Regions from separate parts of the Streptomyces sp. NPDC101165 genome, predicted to be linked through region 3. Evidence: riboswitches for the same ligand, from Rfam matches in the RefSeq annotation. Region 3 holds a riboswitch; each other region holds the start of a gene.

The links. A riboswitch is a leader RNA that binds a small molecule or an ion and turns the genes downstream of it on or off. The one in region 3 is predicted to bind cyclic di-AMP.
Region 1: it holds a riboswitch for cyclic di-AMP, as region 3 does, so the genes downstream of both, ACIRVH_RS08265 (NlpC/P60 family protein) here and ACIRVH_RS43130 (M23 family metallopeptidase) in region 3, are expected to answer to the same signal.
Region 2: it holds a riboswitch for cyclic di-AMP, as region 3 does, so the genes downstream of both, ACIRVH_RS29755 (transglycosylase family protein) here and ACIRVH_RS43130 (M23 family metallopeptidase) in region 3, are expected to answer to the same signal.

What each region holds. Positions count from the first base shown of each region.
Region 1 covers NZ_JBIWPG010000003.1:363,767-368,498, forward strand. Annotated here, with positions in the region: gene ACIRVH_RS08260 (NAD-dependent epimerase/dehydratase family protein) at 1-319, shown strand, start outside; gene ACIRVH_RS08265 (NlpC/P60 family protein) at 339-2,264, opposite strand; cyclic di-AMP (ydaO/yuaA leader) riboswitch at 2,275-2,446, opposite strand; gene ACIRVH_RS08270 (DUF1996 domain-containing protein) at 2,777-4,732, shown strand, end outside.
Region 2 covers NZ_JBIWPG010000015.1:60,381-65,112, reverse strand. Annotated here, with positions in the region: gene ACIRVH_RS29765 (cytochrome P450) at 1-464, shown strand, start outside; gene ACIRVH_RS29760 (transglycosylase family protein) at 661-1,698, shown strand; cyclic di-AMP (ydaO/yuaA leader) riboswitch at 1,882-2,050, shown strand; gene ACIRVH_RS29755 (transglycosylase family protein) at 2,055-2,735, shown strand; gene eno (phosphopyruvate hydratase) at 3,110-4,396, shown strand; gene ACIRVH_RS29745 (septum formation initiator family protein) at 4,546-4,732, shown strand, end outside.
Region 3 covers NZ_JBIWPG010000032.1:66,895-71,626, reverse strand. Annotated here, with positions in the region: gene ACIRVH_RS43140 (PrsW family intramembrane metalloprotease) at 1-115, shown strand, start outside; gene ACIRVH_RS43135 (aldo/keto reductase) at 242-1,198, opposite strand; gene ACIRVH_RS43130 (M23 family metallopeptidase) at 1,389-2,420, opposite strand; cyclic di-AMP (ydaO/yuaA leader) riboswitch at 2,428-2,587, opposite strand; gene ACIRVH_RS43125 (PP2C family protein-serine/threonine phosphatase) at 2,829-4,031, opposite strand; tRNA gene ACIRVH_RS43120 (tRNA-Met) at 4,233-4,306, opposite strand; gene ACIRVH_RS43115 (dihydrofolate reductase family protein) at 4,372-4,732, opposite strand, start outside.

The sequences.
Region 1 (4,732 bases), on a different contig from region 3:
CGAGAACCCCGGGGCCAAGGGCCGCTACATCGTGGCGGCCGAGACGATGACGTCGTTCCACGAGATGGCACGCATCATCCGCACCCGCCACCCCTACGACCCGCGCCTGCCGCGCACCGCGCTCCCGCACTGGCCGGTGCGCATCCTGGGCCCTTCCTTCGGCCTCACCCAGGACTACATACGCAAGCACCTCGGCATCCGCTTCCGCGTCGACAACCGCCGGGGCATCGACGAACTGGGGCTCACCTACCGGCCGGTGGCGGAGACCCTGCTCGACCACTACGAGAGCTGGCGCGCGCGACGCCGCCGACCGGGCTGAGTCGAGCCCGCCCGCCGCGTCACGCCGGCCGGATCACCCGGTGGATCGCCGCCTCCCCGGCCCCGTAGATCGACTCCTCGCAGATGTACGACCCCGGGCCCGGCGCGTGGATCATCATGCCGTTGCCGGTGTGCAGGCCCACATGCCGGTCGTCGTCGAAGAAGAGGACGAGGTCACCAGGTTCGAGAGCGGCCAGCGTGACCGGCGCGCCCCCGAGCGCCTGCTGGTGTGCGGCCCGCGGCAGCGTGACCCCGGCCGCCTTCCACGCCGCCTGGGTGAGGCTGGAGCAGTCGTACGAGTCCGGCCCCGTCGCACCCCACACACACGGCTTCCCGATCTGCGCCCGAGCGAAGGCGATCGCCTTCTCGGCGCGCAGGGCGCGGGGTGACTGCGGGGTGGGGGTGACTGGTGCGTACGAGCCGGTGTCGGTCGTGGTGGGGGTGGCGGTGATGGGCGAGGTGAAGGAGCCGGTGTCGGTGGGGAGGGGGGCGACTGCGGCTGGGGGCGGGCTGTAGGTGGCGGCGGGTGCGGTGAAGGAGCCGGTGTCGGTCGGGTGGGGCGCCGCGAAGGCCCCGGTGTCGACGGTGAGCGGCGCGGCGAAGGATCCGGTGTCGGCGATGGCGGGTGCGGCGAAGGATCCGGTGCCGGTCGGAAGGGGTGCGGTGAAAGCCCCGGTGCCGGCCGGGAGGGGGGCAGCGAAGGATCCGGTGTCGGTCGGGAGGGGCGCGGCGAAGGATCCGGTGTCGGCGATGGCGGGTGCGGCGAAGGATCCGGTGTCGGTCGGAAGGGGTGCGGTGAAAGCCCCGGTGCCGGCCGGGAGGGGCCCGGCGTAAGCCCCGGTGTCGACCGGAAGCGGTGCAGCGAAGGACCCCGTGTCGGTCGGAAGAGGTACGGCGAAAGCCCCGGTGTCGGCCGGAAGAGGCGCTGCGAAGGACCCTGTGTCGGCCGGGAGGCCCGCAGGCAGCGGTGTGGCGAAGGAGCCCGTGTCGGTGAGCGGGGCCGTCGCGGCCGGACGGCTGAAGGGCTCGGTACCGGCCGGAAGTGCGGCCGCTCCGAGTGCGCCGGCCGTCTCCTGCGCCGGGAACACGCCGGGTGCCGCCCACTGCGGTGGGCGCCACTGGTCCTCGGCCGGCTGCGGCGCCTGACCCGACGCGGTGCCCAGGGCGTCCGGCGCGGCGGCCGCGGCCCGCAGGGCGAGGCCGCGGGACAACACGTCCCGGGCCGCGGCGAGTTTGCGCCGGTTCTTCGCTTTGGACACCGCCGGGGCGGGCCGCCGGGACCCGGTGGCGGGGGCGGGCAGTGCCCGGGGCTCCTGCTGCGGGGTTGCCGGGGCGGCGGGAAGAGGCCATGCGGCTGTCTGCGCCGAGGTGCGGCCCGCCGGTTCCAGCATGGCCCGGCTCGGCAGCTCGGCAGCGGCCCGGCCGGGGAGTTCCAGGGCGGTGCGGTCGGCCGCTACTTCCATGACCCGGCTGGTCAGTTCGGGAAGGGCGCGGCTCGTCAGTTCGGGGACGGGCCGAGCGGTCGGTTCGGCGGCGGCCCCACTCGGCAGCTCCGGCAGCGCACGGGCGCCCGTCCGCCCCGAAGGGCCGACGGGCAACTCCGGCAGACCCCGCCCCGGTGTCTCCCGGTCACCACCGGTGCGATCGCCGCCGGCTCGGTCCGAGGAGCGGGCCGGGGTGGCCCGCCGGTCGGGTATCCGGTCCGTCGGCAGGACCGCGGGTACGGACGGGCCGAGCTTGGCCCGCGCCCCTTCGAACCACTCCTTGGCCACCTCGTCGAGGGCCGGATCCGAGCGCCGGTCCGGCCGCTTGGCCAGCGGAACACCACGAGTCCGTGTCGCCCCCGCCATGGCCCGTGTCGCGTTGAAGTTCCCCGTATCGGCCTCGGCCCGGTCGTAGAGGGAGTTGATCCGCTGCCGGACCTCGTCGCGGCTGTCCGTCGCCATGAAGGGACGCACTCCTTCCGTGCTCCGCCTACCGAGTCAGCTGTCGGGTTCGGGCGGTCGGTTCCGGAAGGCGTGCCCTACGGCCGTCGCCTGCAGAGGCGTTGGCCGATTCACCCCGAAGTCGGTCGGGTCCCCGGCTCCGGCTGCACTCCACGGTGCACCGGATTCGGCGGAGGCCACGCGGCCCGGCGCGGTTCGCCGGGGGAGCCGTGCGGCCTGGTCGTCAACCTAGCCAATTTGTGTGGCCCGTGTGAAGGTTGAAGTGCGTAATGTCCGATACGGATATGTGATGTTCGTCTTGCCATTCGAGATGACTCACCCTCTGGGTGGCGCGGTGCCTATGAGATTCTGATGAATTCTCGGGACGCCTGAACACTCGGGCGCTCGGATCCGTATGGGGCGGGGGATTTCCATGCGAGCCGCTCGACAGACTCAGAGGTACTTCCGTGGGACGCAACACGCGCAGACGCCCGACCCGTGCACGACGCGCGACCTTCGCAGCGGTCGCCCTGATGCTGGGCGGAGGCGGGCTCGTCGCGGCGAATGTCTACGCCTCGGCCACCGAGGGCACATGGGGCGGGGGCAGCGGCACCGACGCGACCGGTCAGGTCCGCTCCGCGGGCATGGCCACGATCGACTGCCCGGACGTCGGCAGCAAGCTGACGACGGTGCCGGACGGCGCACGTGAGGCCGTCGACCGCGAACTCGCCCAGCTGGACCAGCAGATCGCGGCCGCCTACCAGCAACTCCAGGCGTCGGCCGACTCCGTCCGCCAGGACCCCACGGCCGCGGACGAGCCCATCATGAACCCGCTGAAGGAGAAGCGGTCGGCCACGATCGAGCGGATCGCCGTCGCCATCGACCAGGTGGGTGACCGGCCCGAAGGACTGGAATCCCTGGCCGCCTGCACCCTGCGCCCCGCCCAGGACGGCGCGGGCGGCGACACCGGCAACGCCGGCCAGGGCAGCGCCGCCCCGAGCGACGGAGCCCAACAGGGCACCGGCCAGGGCCAGAACGGTGCCGGCCAGGGCGGCAACGGCCCTGTCGCCTCCGACTACGCGGACATCACCTCCGTACAGCCGAACGTGCCGAACCCGCCCCAGCAGGACGACGCCTCGCGCGGCACGTTCACCTCCGAGTGCGGTGTCAACGCAAACGGCCTGTTCAACTCCGACAACGTGATCGTCGCGCCCGGCGTCTCCAACGGCGCCCACCACTTCCACGACTACATCGGCAACCAGTCCAACAACGCCTTCGCCAGCGACGAGGACCTGGCCAAAGCCGAGACCAGCTGCGTGGACCAGGGCGACAAGTCCACGTACTACTGGCCGGTGCTGCGGCTGCAGAACGGCAAGCAGGAACAGGACGCCGGCTCCCCGGGCGGCGGCACCGAGGGCAACGCGGGCCAGATCGTCACGGCCAAGCAGGTGACGCTGACCTTCGTGGGCAGCCCGCGCGGCAAGGTCACCGAGATGCCGCGCCTGCTGCGCATCATCACCGGTGACGCCAAGGCCTTCGTCAACGGCCCCACCAACGCCAACGCCTCGTGGAGCTGCACCGGTTTCGAGGACCGGCAGCTGAAGGACAAGTACCCGCTGTGCCCGTCCGGCAGCGACGTGGTGCGCACCTTCCGCTTCCAGAGCTGCTGGGACGGCCGCAACATCGACAGCGCCAACCACCGCACCCACGTGGCCTTCGCCGGCCCCGACGGCTCCTGCCCCGAGGGCTTCCGGGCGATCCCGCAGCTGGTCCAGCGCATCGTCTACGACGTCGCCGCCCCGAGCCTGAACGACGGCGGGCGGACGGTGCCGTTGTTCGCGGTGGACTCCTTCCCCGAGCAGCTGCACAAGCCGGTCACCGACCACGGCGACTTCATCAACGTCTTCGACGAGGGCCTGATGCGCGAGATGGTCGACTGCATCAACTCCGGCCGGACCTGCGGAGCCCGTGGCGGTGACGACTCCGGTGCCACCACGGCCCCGAGCCCGAGCGACGACACCGGTGCGACGGACGCCCCGGGCACGGGCACCGGCGGCGCCACGGCCGAGCCTGCCACGAGCGCCCCGGCCGAGCCCGCCCCGGCCTCCTCCGACCCGACGCAGGAGCCCAGGACCTATACGACGACCTCGCCGGCGAACACCACCAAGCACGACAAGCCCGGCACGCACGACAGCCGGTCCTCCCAGCAGGACGGCCGGACCAAGCAGGACAGCGAGGGCAAGCAGACCGCTCCCGCGAAGGCCGACAAGGCTGCCTCGACCGCGCCGTCCGACTCGGGCGCCGGCGAGGTCGGCCAGGCCACCCAGACCCCTGCCGCCGGTCAGGCCGCCCAGTCCCCGGCCGCACAGGCGCAGCCGCCCGCCGACCGGACCGAACCCCAGGCGGTCCAGGGCGGCCTCGCCGAGACCGGCGCACACCTGTGGCCCGCGGCCATCGGCATGCTGCTCGCCCTGTCCGGCCTCGTCATG
Region 2 (4,732 bases), on a different contig from region 3:
CCCACCCCGAGCAGCGCCACCGCCTGCAGCGGTCCCTGGCCGCCGGGGAGCGGGACCTCCTGGAGACCGGCGTCGAGGAACTCCTGCGCTACGACGGCCCGGTGGAGCTGGCCACCTGGCGGTTCGCCACCCGGCCGCTCACCATCGGCGGGCAGGACATCGCCGCCGGGGACCCGGTGCTCGTCGTCCTCGCCGCCGCCGACCGGGATCCGGAGCGGTTCGCCGACCCGGACGTCCTGGACCTGTCCCGCCGGGACAACCAGCACCTCGGCTACGGCCACGGCATCCACTACTGCCTCGGCGCCCCGCTCGCCCGGCTGGAGGGCCAGACCGCGCTCGCCACCCTCCTCACCCGCCTCCCCGATCTGCGGCTCGGGGCGGACCCGGCCGACCTGCGCTGGCGCGGCGGGCTCATCATGCGCGGCCTGCGCACCCTTCCCGTGGAGTTCACGCCCGCTCCCTGAGCACGGCTCGAACGGGCCGGACGCGGGCAGACGTTCGCGCAGCCGAACATGACAGACACTCTCCACTGTGATCTTCACGTGATCTGCGCGGCATTAACTTGTGACAAGTGATCGTCTGCCGATACGTTCACTCATCAGCGTGGCCCCCGAGTTCCATCGGCCACGCCGGCCCCGCTGTCCCACGAAAGGCTTCCGCATGCTCTCCGGGAACGGTCGTCACCGTCGCCCCCGTCAGGCTCCGGCCCTCCTCGTCGCGGCCGGCGTGACCGGCTCCGCCATCGCCATCCCGCTCCTCGGCGCGGCGAGCGCCAACGCGGCCGACGGCACCACGTGGGACAAGGTGGCCGAGTGCGAGAGCGGCGGCTCCTGGAGTGCCGACACCGGCAACGGTTACTACGGCGGCCTGCAGATATCCCCGGACGACTGGGACAAGTACGGCGGCACGAAGTACGCCTCCAGCGCCGACCAGGCCAGCCGCTCGCAGCAGATCGCCGTCGCCGAGAAGATCCTCGCCGACCAGGGCACCACCCCCTGGGCCACCTGCGCCCTGCTCGCCGGTATGAGCTCGAAGTCCGGCTCCGTGGACGTCGACACGGGCGTCTCGGGCTCCGACTCGGCACACTCCGGTGACTCCTCCAAGTCCTCGGACTCGTCCAACTCGGACGAAAATTCCGATTCCGACGAGAATTCCGACTCGTCCGACCTGCCGGATTCGTCCTCCTCGTCACCCTCGTCCGACTCCTCCGCGGACGCGAAGGGCAAGCCGTCCCCGAGCGCCGACGAGGGCGCCGACTCCAAGGGTTTCGGCAAGGGCACAGACGCTCCCAAGTCCGACAAATCCGCATCGCCCGACTCCGGGAACGCTCAGGGGGGCGGGTCCGTCACCACGGATCCCGCAACGGAGGACTCGGACAATTCGTGGCAGACCAGTGGTTCTTGGAGCCTGGTCGACACCGGCGCCCTCAGCAGTGGCGGACGTCACCGCGGTGCCAGTGCGGACGAAAGCGCGACAACCGGTCAGAACGACTCCCCGTCGGGTCGTCACTCCGGCCGCGACGCGGGTACCTACACCGTCCACGAGGGCGACACCCTCGTCTCCATCGCCGACTCCCTTGACCTCGACGGCGGATGGCACGCGCTCTACGCCGAGAACAAGAAGGCCATCGGTGCCGACCCGAACCACATCAGTGCCGGTCAGACCCTGAAAGTCGGTACCGAAAAGGGCGATAAGTAGCGGGAGTTGACGCCCCGCTTCGCTCATGAATGTCCGTTTTGGTGAAAGTGTGGGATGAGTCTCAGAAGCCCTGATCGTCTTTGAAATTCCGCCGATCGCCTGTCTACGGTCAAGGCCGCTCGTCACCACGAGCCCCGGCATCCGCAACGCCGAGTCCTGCCAGCGGCCGCCCGGGAACAGTCGTCGCGTCATGCGCCGTAGGCAGGAGCGGGGGACCCAAGGTAAGTGCCGGGACCGGCAGTTGATGTCGGTACCGGCTTGGGGTGAAGCCGCGTCCCGTAAGGGCCGCGGCCGGGCAACTCAACCGGCCCGAACCCGACAGCTCACCTCGCAGGCGTCGGTGAGGGGATCGATCCATGCTGTTCTCCGGCAAGGGCAAGCACCGCCGTCCGTTCAAGGCCACCCGTGTCATCGCGCTCGCCGGTGTCGCCGGCGCCGTCGTCGCCGCTCCGCTGATGGCGGCCGGCAGCGCCTCGGCCGCCACCGCCTCCGAGTGGGACGCGGTCGCCCAGTGCGAGTCCGGCGGCAACTGGTCGATCAACACCGGCAACGGCTACTACGGCGGCGTGCAGTTCTCCGCCTCCACCTGGGCCGCCTACGGCGGCACGGCCTACGCCGCCCGCGCCGACCTGGCCACCAAGCAGCAGCAGATCACCGTCGCCGAGAAGGTCCTCGCCGCCCAGGGCAAGGGTGCCTGGCCGGTCTGCGGCACGGGCCTGTCGAGCACCCCGTACAGCGGCACCGCGGCGGCCCCGTCGAGCAGCAGCTCGTCGAAGACCACCACCCGCGCCACCGAGCCGCAGGCCGCCTCCCGCTCCGCCGAGCGTCCGGCCGCGAGCCAGACCGTCACCACCCCGACCGGCAAGAAGGTCAAGAAGGGCGACGGCGAGTACAAGGTGGTCAAGGGTGACACCCTCAGCACGATCGCCGAGAAGCACAAGGTCAAGGGCGGCTGGAAGAAGCTGTTCGACCTGAACAAGGGCATCGTCGAGGACGCGAACCTCATCTACCCGGGCCAGCAGCTGCACCTGAAGTGACACCTGGCTCCCACCGGAACCACAGCGCTCTCACAAGGCCTGCCCCCACTCTGAAGGCCTCGTGAGAGTCTTCCCCCCGTCCCCACGGGCTCCCCGTCCCGGCGCGTGTTCCCCCGTACGCGCCGGGACGGGGTTGTTTGTGTCCCCACCTTGCTCCCCGCCCCGTTTCCCCTGTGTCGCCCCTCCTGTTTCCCCACTCTTCGGCCGGGCCTCATCCACAAGCCTCTTTGTTCCGAGCGTGAACAATAGGTACGGTCTCCCTGTCCCTCGCTGTCCACGGGACGGTCGGTCGGTGGCCGACGCCCCCGGGACGGTTAGGCTCTAGGCGCAAGGCTCACAAGCCCCGCACAACCAGCGTCACATCCACGAAGGAGATGCTCGTGCCGTCCATCGACGTCGTCGTAGCCCGGGAAATCCTGGACTCCCGAGGCAACCCCACGGTCGAGGTCGAGGTCGGCCTCGACGACGGCAGCACGGGTCGTGCCGCCGTCCCGTCCGGCGCCTCCACCGGTGCCTTCGAGGCCATCGAGCTGCGCGACGGTGACCCGAACCGCTACCAGGGCAAGGGTGTCGAGAAGGCCGTCCTCGCCGTCATCGAGCAGATCGGCCCGGAGCTGGTCGGCTACGACGCCACCGAGCAGCGCCTGATCGACCAGGCCATGTTCGACCTGGACGCCACCGACAACAAGGGCTCCCTCGGCGCCAACGCCATCCTCGGCGTCTCCCTCGCCGTCGCCCACGCCGCCTCCGAGGCCAGCGACCTCCCGCTCTTCCGCTACCTGGGCGGCCCGAACGCGCACCTGCTGCCGGTGCCGATGATGAACATCCTGAACGGCGGCTCGCACGCCGACTCCAACGTGGACATTCAGGAGTTCATGATCGCCCCGATCGGCGCGGAGTCCTTCTCCGAGGCCCTGCGCTGGGGCACCGAGGTCTACCACACCCTCAAGAAGGTCCTGAAGGGCAAGGGCCTGTCCACCGGTCTCGGCGACGAGGGCGGCTTCGCCCCGAACCTCGGCTCCAACCGCGAGGCCCTCGACCTCATCCTCGAGGCCGTCAAGCAGGCCGGCTACGTCCCCGGTGAGCAGATCGCGCTCGCGCTCGACGTCGCCGCGTCCGAGTTCTACAAGGACGGCAAGTACGAGTTCGAGGGCAAGTCCCGCTCGGCCGCCGAGATGACCGAGTACTACGAGGAGCTCGTGGCGGCCTACCCGCTCGTCTCCATCGAGGACCCGCTGTTCGAGGACGACTGGGCCGGCTGGAAGGTCATCACCGACAAGCTCGGCGACAAGGTCCAGCTGGTCGGCGACGACCTGTTCGTCACCAACCCGGAGCGCCTGGCCCGCGGCATCGAGGAGGGCACCGCCAACGCCCTGCTCGTGAAGGTGAACCAGATCGGTTCGCTGACCGAGACCCTGGACGCCGTCGAGCTGGCCCAGCGCAACGGCTTCAAGTGCATGATGTCCCACCGCTCCGGCGAGACCGAGGACGTCACCATCGCCGACCTGGCCGTCGCCACCAACTGCGGCCAGATCAAGACCGGCGCCCCGGCCCGCTCCGAGCGCGTCGCCAAGTACAACCAGCTGCTGCGCATCGAGGAGATCCTCGACGACGCCGCGGTCTACGCCGGCCGCTCGGCCTTCCCCCGTTTCAAGGGCTGAGCGTTCCCGCACGTCCGCTCCGCGGACCAGCGGGCACAGCAGGGGCTGACCCATCTCGGGCTAAGCCCTAGCCAGTCGTACGTACGTCCCCGTACTCGGTCCCGTACCGTGTGCGGGGACGTACGCGCGTGTGAAGGGGAGGCGGGGACATGGCCGTGAAGGACCGGGACCGGTTCTCCACCGCGACCAGGCTCAAGCTGCTCGGCGAGCAGACGGCGGCCCGCGTCTACCGCTCCCAGACCAAGCGGCAGGCCCGCCGCTCCCGCCTCACCGGCCGCGCCGCGCTGCTGGCTCTCGTGCTGTGCTCGCTGATCGTCGCGCTCGCCTATCCGATGC
Region 3 (4,732 bases):
GGAGTACGCGGCGAGGGCGGCTGCGCCGCCGCGGCCGTCGTACGGAGCGCCGGTGCCCTACTGGTACGGCCGGCCGACGGCACCCCACCCTGCCCACAACCCGTATCGGACCTAGCCGTACCGGTTGCGGAGAGTTCGGCACCGCCGGTTCACGCCGTCGTGGCCAAGCGCCGTCGTGGCTGGGCGCCGTCGTGGCTGGGCGCCGTCGTGGCTGGGCGCCGTCGTGGCGGAGACAGAGAGGTCAGGCGGAAGCCTCGGTCAAGCGGTCCACGTCCTCCTTGGTGAGCACCAGCTCCCCCACGCCGAGCAGCGCCGGCAACTGCTCCACCGTCCGCGCCGACGCGATCGGGGCCGTCACCGTCGGCTGGGCGGCCAGCCAGGCGAGGGCGACCGTGGCGACGGGGGCCTCGTGGGCGCCGGCGATCTCGTCCAGGGCCGTGAGGACCTTCTGACCGCGCTCGGACTCCAGGTGCTTGGCGGCCGAACCGGCGCGGGCGCTCTCGACCGTCGCACCGGGGCGGTACTTCCCGGTGAGGAAACCGGAGGCGAGGGCGAAGTACGGGACCGCCGCGAGGCCCTCACGGCCGGCGAGGTCCTGCAGCGGGCCCTCGTAGGTGTCGCGGGAGACCAGGTTGTAGTGGGGCTGGAGGGCGACGTACCGGGCCAGGCCCTCGCGGTCGGAGAAGTCCAGGGAGGCCTGGAGGCGCTCCGGCGAGATGTTCGAGGCGGCGATGTGCCGGACCTTGCCCGCCCTCACCAGCTCGTCGAGCGCGCCGATGATCTCCTCGACCGGCACCTCGGGCTTGTCGAAGTGGGTGTAGTAGAGGTCGATGTGGTCGGTGCCGAGGCGGCGCAGGGAGGCGTCGGCGGCCGCCTTGATGTTGGCCGCGGTCAGGCCCTGGTACTCGGGGTGCTGGCCGACCTTGGTCGCGATCACGACGTCGGAGCGGTTGCCCCGCGCCTTGATCCACTTGCCGATGATCGTCTCGGACTCCCCGCCCTTGTTGCCCTCGATCCACGCCGAGTAGGCGTCGGCGGTGTCGACGAAGTTGCCGCCGGCGGCCGTGTAGGCGTCGAGGACGGCGAAGGAGGTCTCCTCGTCGGCGGTCCAGCCGAAGACGTTGCCGCCGAGGGCGAGGGGGAAGACCTGGAGGTCGGAGGAGCCGAGTGTGCGCAGGGAAGCATGAGAGTCGGTCATGCTTCAGTTCAACGATCCCTCCCGTCCCACCCATTCCGGGATTGCTGCGAACGGGGTGTGAACAGGTGTGGGTACGGGTGGGTGCGCAGGTGTGGGGACGCACGACCGGCAGCCCTGACGTCGGGGGGTTGTCGTCAGGGCTGCCGGGAGACCGGATGAGGGGTGGGTCAGGAGCGGGTCGGCGGGCCGCTCAGGGGGTGAGGCCCTTGCCGCGCAGCCACGTCATCGGGTCGATGCCGGTGGCCTGGCCGCCCGGGTGGACCTCCAGGTGGAGGTGCGGGCCGGTGACATTGCCGGTGGCGCCGATACGGCCGATGACGTCGCCGGTGCTGACCTTCTGACCGACGGAGACGCCGATCGAGGACTGGTGGCAGAACCACAGCTCGGTGCCGTCGTCCAGGGTGAGGACGGTGCGGTAGCCGTAGGAGCCGGCCCAGCCCGCCTGCGTGATGGTGCCGCTGTGGATGGCCTTGATGAGGGTGCCGGTGGGCGCGGCGAAGTCGAGGCCGGTGTGGTAGCCGGAGGACCACATCGATCCGGGCTGACCGAAGGTGCCGGTGATCGTGTACGAGACGACCGGCAGCTTGTACTGCTTGGCCAGCGCGGCCAGGCGCTCCTCCTCGGCCTTCTTCTTGGCCGCGGCCTCCGCCTCCTTCTTGGCCTCGGCGGCCTTGGCTTCGGCCTGCTTCTGCGCCTTGGCGGCCGCGTCGGCGGCCTGCTTCTCGGCGGCGGCCGCCGCGGCCGCGGTGGCCTTGGTGTCGGCCTTGCTCCGCTGCTGCTCGGCCTGGGCCATGATGCGGTTGCGCAGGGCCTCGCCCGCGTCGCCCTGGTCGCTGTCGGCGTCGGTCGTGCCGACGTTGGTCAACGAGGCCGTGGTGGCCTTGGACGCGTCGGAGGAGGAGCCGCCGTCGAACAGGGAGCTGACGGAGTCCAGGTCGGGCATGGAGATGGAGACCGGCGGCTTGCCGGTGTGGGCGCTGGCCATGCCGCCCGCGCCGACGGCGGCGATGACACCGACGCCGAGGACCGTGGAGCTGCGGGCGAGTCCGCCGCCGCGCTGCTTGCCCACGCGGTGCCGACCGCGTACCGGCCGTATGGACTCCTCGGTGGGGTTCCACTCCTCCCAGGGGCCCTCGTCGGTGTGCTGAGCGCCGAAGTAACCGAAGGTCTCGGTCTCGCTCGGCATGAACGGGGCTTCTGGGGCAGGCCGGTTGGACGCCACGAAGGCGCACTCCTTTCCTTCCTCCGCCTACCGGGTTAGCTGACGGGTTCGGAGCAGGAAGGTCTCCTACGCGCGTATACCTGCCGTGCTTCCACGGCGGCATCCGCGTGATTCACCCCAAGGTGGTGGTTCCCCGGTTCCCTTGCGGGATTCGGCGCGTGCGCACGGAGCCGCCTCTTGTGACGGCTGGGACGACCGCGCTGCGTTATCGAACGTTAATAGACCCGGACGTCAGATTCCAAGCCGTTCTACTTGATCATTAACGGATTTCGGGGCGGACGTAGCCGTCACGACCGGTTGAAAACGGGCGAGTTGACCTCCGCCCAGGAGTCTCGGCAGTTTTGATGGTGTCTCAGATGTTATGCGGAGGGCGTCCGTCCGATCACCGTGGGTGACACTGGCGGGGTGTCAGGGCCGCCGTACGGCCAGCAGCGCCATGTCGTCCGCCATCCCGCCCCCGGAGTGCCGGCGCACTTCCGCGGCGAGGCGGCCGAGCAGGGAGCGGGGGTCGGGGAAGCGGCGTCCGGCGAGCCGGCGCAGGGGGTCGTAGAAGCGGCCGTGGGCGTCGCGGGCCTCGGACAGGCCGTCGGTGTAGAGCAGCAGGGTGGCTCCGCTCGGGAAGCCGGACTCGGTCGCACGGTCGGGCCACAGGCCGAGGTCGGCCATGCCGAGCGGCAGCGCGGGTTCGCGTGCGGCCAGGGTGCGCAGGGTGCCGTCGTCGTGCAGCAGCAGTGGTGGCGGGTGACCGCGGTTGACGATCCGGACCACACCGTCGCCGCTGCCGCTGTGCGGGAGTTCGGCGAGGACGGCGGTGGTGAAGCCCTCGAAGGCGTCGATCCCGTCCCGCCGGGTGCCCTCGCGGGCCAGCGCCCGCTCCAGCCGTGCGGCCACCGCCTCCAGCGTGGTCTCCTGCTCGGCGGCCTCCCGGAACGCCCCGATCACCACGGCGACGGCGGCGACCGCGCCCATGCCCTTGCCACGTACGTCCCCGACGACCAGCCGCACGCCGTGCGGGCTGTCCTGCACCGCGTACAGGTCACCGCCGATGAAGGCGTCCTCCTGCGCCGCCTCGTAACGGGCCGCGATGTCGAAGCCGGCGATGCGGTCGTCCGGTTCGGGCAGGACGGCCCGCTGGGCGGCCTCGGCGATCTCCCGGGCCGAGGCGAGCCGCTGGTCGCCGAGGCGCAGGACGCGGTTGATGGCGGCGGCCAGCACGGCGACCGTGGCCACGGTGACGACCTCGGTGATCGTGTGCACATCCATGGCGGGATCGAACTGGGTGCGGACGACGACGGTGGCGACCAGGGCGGTCAGGCCGGTGAGGAGCGTGGTGCGCAGCGAGGACAGGGGCGCGGCGATCAGCGGGGCGGCCGTGAAGAAGGGCACGGCGGTGAAGGCGCGCGGGGTGAGCAGGTCGTACCCGATCCCGGCGGCGATCAGCAGGGCGGGCAGGGCGCGGGCCAGGGCGCGCGGGGTGGGGCGGCGGCCGCGGCACCTGTCCGGCGACAGGGGTGCGCGCTCCGCACCGAGGCCGGGGTCCGGGGCGTGGTCGCCCGGGAGTCGGCCGCCGGCCCTGGCGTACGGGCTCTCCTCCAGCTCACCAGGGCGCACTGCTCGTCTCCCGTGTCCTTGACCTGCGTCCAGCGTGGCGGGAGAGGAGAGGGCGGGCGACTGCTGTGGACCGAGCGGATGATCGACTGTGACGTATGCCACTCGGTGTTCTGTCGAAGGATGCCTCGGCGTTCTGCCGCGGGATGCCGGAAAACACTCAGGGCCGGAATCCATTGCTGGATTCCGGCCCTGAGCCTTCAGTAGCGGGGACAGGATTTGAACCTGCGACCTCTGGGTTATGAGCCCAGCGAGCTACCGAGCTGCTCCACCCCGCGTCGTTGTGTCTCAAGCATACGTCATTCGCAGGGCGCGATGCACACAGGTATCCGTGAGGTGTCGCTCAGGGCAGCAGGTGGGCGTTCGGCTCCTTCGCCAGGGCCTCGTACTCCGGCAGCACCACGGCGGCCACGCCCGCGCTCTGCAGCACCCCGGTTCCGTCCGCCGCCGTCACGAAGGTGTCCGGCTCCCGCCAGGCCGTGACCACCCGCCGTACGCCCGCCCGCAGGATCAGCTCGGCGCAGGGGGCGGGGCGGGAGGCGCGGCGGGTGCAGGGTTCCAGGCTGCTGTAGACGGTGGCGCCGGGCAGCCGCGGGTCGGCGGGGTCGATCTTCGCGAGAGCTGCCTCCTCCGCGTGCACCACGGGGTCGCCGCCCTCGCGCGAATGACCGCGGGCCAGCTCCGTGCCGTCGGCCGCGACCACC